Regions from separate parts of the Kitasatospora sp. NPDC088264 genome, predicted to be linked through region 2. Evidence: riboswitches for the same ligand, from Rfam matches in the RefSeq annotation. Region 2 holds a riboswitch; the other holds the start of a gene.
The links. Region 2 has a riboswitch for thiamine pyrophosphate ahead of thiO (glycine oxidase ThiO). Riboswitches for the same ligand answer to the same signal wherever they lie in the genome.

Region 1 (4,406 bases), on a different contig from region 2:
GGGCGGGGCCGTTGTCGATCGGCACTCCGCCGAGCTTGGTGATGACGTCGCCCGGCTTGAGACCGGCCTTGTCGGCGGCGCCGCCGGGGGTGACGGCCGGCTGGCCCTGGATGTCGCGGGTCTGGATCTGCGCGCCGTCGCCCTTGTAGTCGTCGTTGCGCAGCACGTCGAGCTTGGCGTAGACCGGCTTGCCGGTCTTGATCAGGGTGTCGGCGACCCACTTGGCCTGGTTGATCGGGATGGCGAAGCCGAGGCCGATGCTGCCGGCCCGGCCGTTGGCGGAGGCGTTGGACTGGATCGCCGAGTTGATGCCGATCACCGAGCCGCTGGAGTCGAGCAGCGGGCCGCCGGAGTTGCCGGGGTTGATCGAGGCGTCGGTCTGCAGGGCGTTCATGTAGGAGGACTGGCCGCCGGTCTCGTCGCCGGAGGCGACCGGGCGGTCCTTGGCGCTGACGATGCCGCTGGTGACGGTGGACTCCAGGCCGTACGGCGCACCGATCGCGACGGTGGCGTCACCGACGTTGACCTTGTCGGAGTCGGCCAGCGGAAGCGGGGCCAGCTTGCTCTTCGGCGGGTTTTCGATCTTGACCACGGCGACGTCGTAGCCCTCGGCGTGGCCCAGCACGGACGCGTTGTAGGACGTGCCGTCGGCGAACTTGACGGTCAGTTTGCCGCCGTTGAGGGTCGGCGCGACCACGTGGTTGTTGGTGAGGATGTGGCCCTCGGTGTCGAAGACGAAGCCGGTGCCGGTGCCCGACTCGCCGTTGCCCTGCGCCTTGATGGTGACGACGCTGGGCAGCGCCTTCTGCGCGATGCCGGCGATCGAGCCGGGAGCGGGCTCGTTCTTCTGGGTGTTGCTGGCCTGGACGGTGGTGCTGCGGTGGTCGTCGGCGCTGCTGGTGCTGTCGTTGCGGTCCGCGACGGTCACGCCGAGCGCACCGCCGGCCACGCCGGCGATCAGCGCGACGGCGGCGATCAGGGCGACCAGGCCGCCGCGCTTCTTGCGCGGGCCGCCGGGGCCGCCGGGGTAGTCGGCCGGGTAGCCGAGCGGTCCGGCCGGGCCACCCGGGTAGCCCGCGCCGCCGCCGGCGTCGTGGGAGGCACCCCAGCCGCCGAGCGGCTGGCCGGCGCCGAACGGGTGGTGGCCGGGCGCGGGGTGCGCGGCGGGCGCGCCGGGGGCGGCCGGGGTGCCGTACGGGTCGTGCGGGCCGGCGGCGGGGACGCCGTGGGCCGGGGTGGCGTACGGGTTGGCACCCGGCGGCAGGGCCGGGCTCTCGGCGACGGGTGCGACGGGTGCGACGGGTGCGGCGGGTGCCGCCGGCGCGGCCGGGACCGGCGGGGCGGGCGGCAGGACCGGCGGCGGCGCGTCGATGTAGCCGGTGGCGGCGTCGACCGGGGCGGCCGGTGCGTCGACGACCGGCGCGGCCGGGGTCTGCGGGGGCGCCTCCGGCGCGGGGACCTTGGTGAAGGCCACGGTGGGCTGGTACCCGCCCTCGGCCGGAACACCATCGGCCGCAACGCCCTCCGTCGGCGCGGCCTCAGCCGGTGCGGCCTCGGCGGCCGGAGCGGCCCCGGGCTCGGGGACCCGGCCGAAGGCCAGTGTCGGCTGGTGCCCGCCCGAGGCGTGGCCGTCGGAAGCGGGAACAGCCGCCGCCTGGCCGCCCGAGGGCTGCTCCCCCTGCGGCCCGGTGGGCCCAACCTCGCGCTCGGTGCTCACGAACGACCTCCATAGCTGACAGAACCAAGGACCATAGTTTTTCGTACTGCCGATTCGTTTGCCGTAAGGACCCCTCTGAATAACTCATAAGAATCCTTAGCCGCAGCCGACAGCCGGGCCGCCGACCAGGCTGTCCTACGCCGACGACCGAGCGATGACCGAGCCGACGAGCAAGTCGACGGCCGAACCGAAGACCAGGCCGACGACCGGAGGCTCCCCCACCTCCGCCGGGCGTCCCGCGATGCGGGCCGCACACCCCGTGGCCTTGGCGTTCACCCCCGGGCCGGTTAGCCTGTCGCTCACAACTGACACGCGGGAGCTTGGACCATCCAGGCTGAGAGTGCGCTGGTCGACCGTACGCCACGGGATCGTGGGCGGACCGTCGAGGGGGCGCAGACCGCCGGAACCTGTCCGGGTAATGCCGGCGTAGGGAGTATCGGCCATGTCGCCTGCTTCGCCATCCTCTTCTTCGGACGCGCCCGCGTCCAAGGGTTTCCCCGAACCGTCCCCGACCGCTCACGGCGGTGACAGCGGTCACGCGGGCCCCACCGGCACGGCGACCGCCGTCCTGGAGCGCCCGGAGCGTGCCGAGGCGCCGCTCGTGCTGGACACCGAGCCGCCGCGCACGCTGCGCTTCCGGGACCACTTCGCGCTCTGGATGAACCTGGGCGTCAGCCTGATCGGCTTCTCCACCGCCGCGACCGTGCTCGGCGCCAAGGGCAGCGAGCTGTCGCTGGCCGCCGCGGTGACCGCGATCGTGGCCGGCACCGTGGTCGGCACCGCGATGCTCGGCGTGGCCGCGCTGATCGGGGCCCGTACCGGCGCGCCCGCGATGGCGAACCTGCGCGGGCTGTTCGGCACCCGGCTGTCGTATGTCCCGACGGTGCTGAACATCGTCCAGTGCGTCGGCTGGGGCGTGTTCGAGCTGCTGACGATCGCGGCGGGCGCGCAGACCGTCGCCCACACCGACGGCTACCGCTGGCTGTTCGTGCTCCTGGCGGGCGCGCTGACCACCGCGCTGACCATCTGGCCGCTGGGCTCGATCGCGGTGCTGCGCCGCTTCGTGGCCGGTGCGGTCGCCGTCGCGATGGTGTACTTCACCGTCCAGCTGGGCCGCCAGGGGGTGCCCGACCCGGGCGCCGGCAACTGGCACGGCTTCCTGGGCGCCACCGACGCGATGATCGCGGTGTCGATCTCCTTCGTCCCGCTGGCCGCCGACTACACCCGGCACTCGCGCACCGCACGCTCGGCGTTCTGGGGCAGCTTCTCCGGCTACACGATCGCCCAGGTCTGGTGCTACGTGCTCGGCCTGATGGCCCTGCTGCAGTCCGACGGCGACCCGAACAGGATCTTCGACTCCTTCCTCGGCGTCTGGGCCGGCTGGCTGTTCCTGCTGGTGCTGGTGCTGCGCGAGACGGACCAGTCCTTCGCCAACGTGTACTCGACCGCGATGTCGGTGCAGAACCTGCTGCCGAAGGTGGACCGCCGGGTGCTGACCGGCGGGATCGGCCTGCTGATCACCGTGCTGGCACTGCAGATCGACAAGTTCACCGACACCTACACCAACTTCCTCGGTCTGATCGGCTCGGTCTTCGTGCCGCTGCTGGCGGTGCTGGCGGTGGACTACTTCTTCGGCGCCGGCCGGTACGGCTGGAACCTCTCCGCCGACGCGCCCTCGCGCCGCCTGATGCTGCTGCCCTGGGTGCTGGGCTTCGCGGTCTACCAGTTCATCGCGCCGACCGCGGTGGCCGGCTGGTGGACGGACTTCTGGACCTCCGCCCAGGACGCCCTGCACTTCACCCCGCAGGAGTGGACGTCCGCCTCGCTGTTCGCCTTCCTGGTGCCCGCGCTGGTCACCTGGGCGCTCACCCCGCTGACCCGCAGGACGGCGCCGAGCTGACCGACCGACACCGAAGACGGCCCCGCAGATTGGGGCCGTCTTCGCCTGCGCGTCACTTCCGCCGCCTATCGTGGGGCCCGTGACCAGCACAGACCCGTCCTCGACGGCGGCGCGCACCACGCCGCCCGTCCAGGTGATCGCCCACCGCGGTTCCTCGCACGCCCTGCCCGAGCACACCCTGGCGGCGTACCGGCGCGCGCTCGACGAGGGCGCGGACGCGGTCGAGTGCGACGTCCGGCTGACCGCCGACGGCGAGCTGGTCTGCGTGCACGACCGCCGGATCGGCCGGGTCTCCAACGGCCAGGGCACCGTCTCGGCGATGACGCTGGCCGAGCTGGAGGCGTACGACTTCGGCGCCTGGAAGACCGGCCGCCCCAGCACCGACCCCGAGCTGCGCGGCGTGCTGCGGCTGGAGCGGCTGCTGGAGCTGGTGGTGGACTGCGGCCGCCCGGTGGACCTGGCGATCGAGACCAAGCACCCGGTGCGCTACCGCGGCCGGGTGGAGGCCGAACTGCTGCGGAAGCTCGAACGCTTCAAGATCGGCGCGAGCCGGGAGGGCGAGCGCCCCTCGGCCCGGATCATGAGCTTCTCCTCGGTGGGGCTGAACCGGGTGGCGGCCTCGGCGCCGGAGTACCGGCGGGTGTTCCTGTTCGAACGGACCCTGCCGCTGCTCGGCCGGCTGCGCCCGGGCTCCCCGCTGCCGGGCGGGGCTCGGATCGCCGGACCGGGCATCGACCTGGTGCGGGCCCGCCCGCAGCTGGTGACGCGGCTGCGCGAGCTGGGGCACGA
Region 2 (4,406 bases):
CGAGCGCCGCGTCCACCTCGGACTCGGCGTGGCAGGACCGGCCGATCAGCACCTCGTCGCCGAGGATCGCCCGGGCGGCCGGCACCGGCAGGTCGTCCTGCCCGAGGTGCAGCACGTCCGGCCGGGCCGCGTGCGCGACGTCGGCGCGGTCGTTGACGGCCAGCAGCTTGCCGTGGCGGCGGCAGGCGTCCGCGAAGACCTCCAGGGCCGCCAGCTCCTGCTTGGCCTCCAGGCCCTTGTCCCGGAGCTGGACGATGTCCACCCCGCCCGCCAGCGCCGCGTCCAGGAACTGGGCGAGGTCGCCCTGCTCCCGGCGGGCGTCGGTGCACAGGTACAGCCGGGCGTCGGCCAGCCGCCGGCGCGGTGTGTCCGCCGCCATCAGATCAGCATCGCCTGGGCGCGCCGCTTGACCTCGGTGCCGCGGTTCTCCTGCAGCGCCTGGATCGGGCTGCCGGGCAGCGACGGGTCCTCGGTGAAGAGCCACTCCAGGATCTCCACGTCGTTGTACCCGCAGTCGCGCAGCACGGTCAGGGTGCCGGACAGGTGCTTGACCAGTCCCTGGCCGTCGATGAACGCCGCAGGGACCTGCAGCGACTTGTTGGGGCCCCGCCGGACGGCGATCAGCCCGCCGCTGCGGACCAGGTCGCGCACCTCGGTGACGCGCACCCCCCACTGCTCCGAGATGTCGGGCAGGTACATCCACTCGGAAACCAGGGCTTCGATCTTGCTTTCAATCTCACTCACGCCACCAGACTGCCACCTCCACAGCCCCCCGCGCACCAGCCGCTACCCCGCGACCGCCGACTTCAGCGGCACCGAGGGGTCCGCCGCGCGGGCCCGGTCCAGCGCGGTGCCGCGCTCGATCAGCCGGCGGCCCTGGGTGAGGTCGCGCGGCCGGTCGACGGCCAGCAGCGCGCTCGGCACCCCGTCGCGCAGCCAGAGCGCCGTCCAGGAGGCGTCCTGCGGGCCGCCGCGCCACAGCAGTTCGTCGCCCTCGGCGTGCCGCCCGGCGTACTGGACCATCCGCCCGAACTGCTCCGACCAGAAGTACGGCACCGGGTCGTACGGCGGCGCGTCCGCGCCGAGGACGGCGGCCGCCACGGCCTCGCCGGACTGCAACGCGTGGTCCCAGTGCTGGACGGCCAGCCGGGCGCCGGAGCGGGCGGACGGGTAGCTGACGCAGTCCCCGGCCGCGAAGACGCCGGGCAGGCCGGTGCGCAGCCGCCCGTCCACCAGGACGGCGCCGGTGCCGTCCAGCTCGACGCCGGAACCGGCCAGCCAGCCCGTCGCGGGCCGGGCGCCGACGCCGACCACGACCTCGTCGGCGGGCAGGTGCGAGCCGTCCGCCAGCAGCACCGCGCCCTCCTCGACGGCGGCCACGCCGACCCCGCAGCGCAGGTCGACACCGGCCTCGGCGTACCAGGCGGCCATCGCCGAACCGACCTCGGCCGGCAGCGCGCCGGGGACGGGCGCCGGGCCCGCCTCGACCACCGTCACCTCGCAGCCGGCCGCGCGGGCGGCGGTGGACACCTCGGCGCCGATCCAGCCCGCGCCGACCAGCACCAGCCGCAGGCCGGGCCGCAGCAGGGCACGCAGCGCCAGCGCGTCGTCCAGGGTGTGCAGCAGGTGCGCGCGCTCGGCGCCGGGCAGGGCGCGCGGGGTGGCGCCGGTGGCGATCACCAGGGCGTCGTACGGGAGGTCGCCGGCGTCGGTGTGCAGCACTCCGGGGGCGAGGCCGGTCGCGCGGCGGCCGGTGAGCAGTTCGATGCCCAGGTGCGGGTAGTCGATGTCCAGGGTGGTGGCGTCGGCCTTGCCGAGCAGCACGTCCTTGGAGAGCGGCGGCCGGTCGTACGGCGCGTGCGGCTCCTCCCCGACCAGCGTGATCCGCCCCCGCCAGCCGCCCTGCCGCAGCTTCAGGGCGCACTGCGCCCCGGCCAGCCCGGCCCCGACGACGACCACCTGATCCGTTCCGTTCAGCTCTGCCACGCCCGTCACTGTACTCAGCGCCCTGCCGGGGCCACCGGCCCGTCCACCCCACGTACGGGCCTTCGGCCGGGCCCGCCCCCGGCGTTATGGTGGGGGCACCATCACGGGAGCCCGGCGTACCGGGCTGAGAGGCGGGCTGGCACGGCCCGCGACCGTCCGAACCTGATCCGGGTCATTCCGGCGAAGGGAGAAGAGCAGCCTTGTCACGCTTGCCCGAGGAAACCCACGCCGACGTGTTGGTGATCGGCGGGGGCATCATCGGCCTCGCCGTCGCCTGGCGCGCCGCGCAGCGCGGGCTGGGGAACATCGTCGTGGTCGACCCCTCCCCCGGCGGCGGGGCGGCCGGGGTCGCGGCCGGGATGCTCGCCCCGGTCACCGAGCTGCAGTACGGCGAGGAGCCGCTGCTGCGCCTCGGCATGGCCTCCAACCAGCGGTACGGGGACTTCGCCGCCGAGCTCACCGAGGCGAGCGGCGGCCTGGACACCGGGTACCGCCGGTGCGGCACGATCGCCGTCGCGCTGGACTCCGACGACCGCGAGGAACTGCGCGAGCTGCACGCCTTCCACCAGCGGCTCGGCCTGGACTCGGCCTGGCTGACCGGCCGGGAGGCCCGCAGGCTGGAGCCGATGCTCGCCCCCGGCGTGCGCGGCGGCCTGCACGTCGCGGACGACCACCAGGTGGATCCCCGCCGGCTGCTGACCGCCCTGGTGGCCGCCTGCGAGCTCGCCGGGGTCGTGCTCCACCGGGCCGAGGCCGTCGGGCTGCTGGTCGAGGACGGCCGCGCGGTCGGCGCCCGGCTCGGCACCGGCGAGACACCGAGGGCCGACCAGGTGGTGCTCGCGGCCGGCCCGCACAGCCACCGGCTGCCCGGGCTGCCGGAGGGCGTGCTGCCGGCCGTCCGCCCGGTGAAGGGGCAGATCCTGCGGCTGCGAATCCCCGAGGCGTACCGGCCGTTCCTGTCCCGCAACGTCCGCGCGGTGGTGCGCGGACAGCACCTGTACCTGGTGCCCCGGGAGAACGGCGAGCTGGTGATCGGCGCGACCACCGAGGAGCAGGGCTACGACACCACGGTCACCGCCGGCGGGGTGTACGAACTGCTGCGCGACGCCCACGAGTTGGTGCCGGGCATCACCGAACTCCCGCTGCTGGAGACCTCGGCCGGGCTGCGTCCCGGTTCGCCGGACAACGCCCCGCTGCTGGGCCCGACCGCGCTGCCCGGGCTGGTCGCCGCCACCGGCCACTACCGCAACGGCGTGCTGCTCACCCCGGTGACCGCCGACCTGCTCGCCGAGTACCTGGCGACCGGCGAACTCCCCGAGCTTGCAAAGCCGTTCACGCCCACCCGGTTCTCCCCCGACCGCTCCACCACGAAGGCCTCCGCATGACCGAGATCGCACCACCCCAGACCACACCGGCCCAGACCACACCGGCCGAGATCGGGCTGACCGTCAACGGCGAGCCCCGCCGGGTGTCCGCCACGACCACCCTCGCGGAGGTGGTGGCCACCCTCAGCGCCGCCCACAGCGGCGTCGCCGCCGCCCTCAACGAGGCCGTGGTGCCGCGCAGTTCGTGGCCGGCCACGGAACTGTCGGCGGGCGACCGGATCGAGATCCTCACCGCCGTCCAGGGAGGCTGACATGGCTGACGACCTGCTGACCATCGCCGGGGAGTCCTTCGGCTCCCGGCTGATCATGGGCACCGGCGGCGCACCCAGCCTGGAGATCCTGGAACGGGCGCTGCTGGCCTCCGGCACCGAGCTGACCACCGTGGCGATGCGCCGGGTCGACGCCGGCACCCAGGGCTCCGTCCTGGACGTGCTGACCCGCAACGGCATCCGGGTGCTGCCCAACACGGCGGGCTGCTTCACCGCCGGGGAGGCCGTGCTGACCGCCCGGCTGGCCCGCGAGGCGCTCGGCACCGACTGGGTGAAGCTGGAGGTGATCGCCGACGAGCGGACCCTCCTGCCGGACCCGATCGAGCTGCTGGACGCCGCCGAGACCCTGGTCGACGACGGCTTCACGGTGCTGCCGTACACCAACGACGACCCGGTGCTGGCACGCAAGCTGGAGGACGTCGGCTGCGCGGCGATCATGCCGCTGGGCTCGCCGATCGGCTCCGGCCTGGGCATCCGCAACCCGCACAACTTCCAGCTGATCGTGGAGGACGCGGGCGTCCCGGTGATCCTGGACGCGGGCGCCGGCACCGCCTCGGACGTCGCGCTGGCGATGGAGCTGGGCTGCGCGGCGGTGATGCTCGCCTCCGCGGTGACCAGGGCGCAGGACCCGGTGCTGATGGCCGAGGCGATGCGGCACGCCGCCGAGGCGGGCCGGTTCGCCCACCGGGCCGGCCGCATCCCGCGCCGGTTCCACGCCGAGGCCTCCTCGGCGATGGCCGGCCGGGCGGAGCTGGACACCCGCGAG

Region 1: linked by a shared signal. The riboswitch ahead of AB0O82_RS02590 (cytosine permease) and the one ahead of thiO (glycine oxidase ThiO) in region 2 are both predicted to bind thiamine pyrophosphate.

Annotation. Positions count from the first base shown of each region.
Region 1 is NZ_JBFBIR010000002.1:140,546-144,951, forward strand. Features, by position in the region: gene AB0O82_RS02585 (trypsin-like peptidase domain-containing protein) at 1-1,717, opposite strand, end outside; TPP riboswitch at 2,020-2,167, shown strand; gene AB0O82_RS02590 (cytosine permease) at 2,160-3,617, shown strand; gene AB0O82_RS02595 (glycerophosphodiester phosphodiesterase family protein) at 3,697-4,406, shown strand, end outside.
Region 2 is NZ_JBFBIR010000012.1:119,618-124,023, forward strand. Features, by position in the region: gene thiE (thiamine phosphate synthase) at 1-379, opposite strand, end outside; gene AB0O82_RS12775 (Rv2175c family DNA-binding protein) at 379-744, opposite strand; gene AB0O82_RS12780 (FAD-dependent oxidoreductase) at 787-1,995, opposite strand; TPP riboswitch at 2,080-2,192, shown strand; gene thiO (glycine oxidase ThiO) at 2,196-3,371, shown strand; gene thiS (sulfur carrier protein ThiS) at 3,368-3,622, shown strand; gene AB0O82_RS12795 (thiazole synthase) at 3,624-4,406, shown strand, end outside.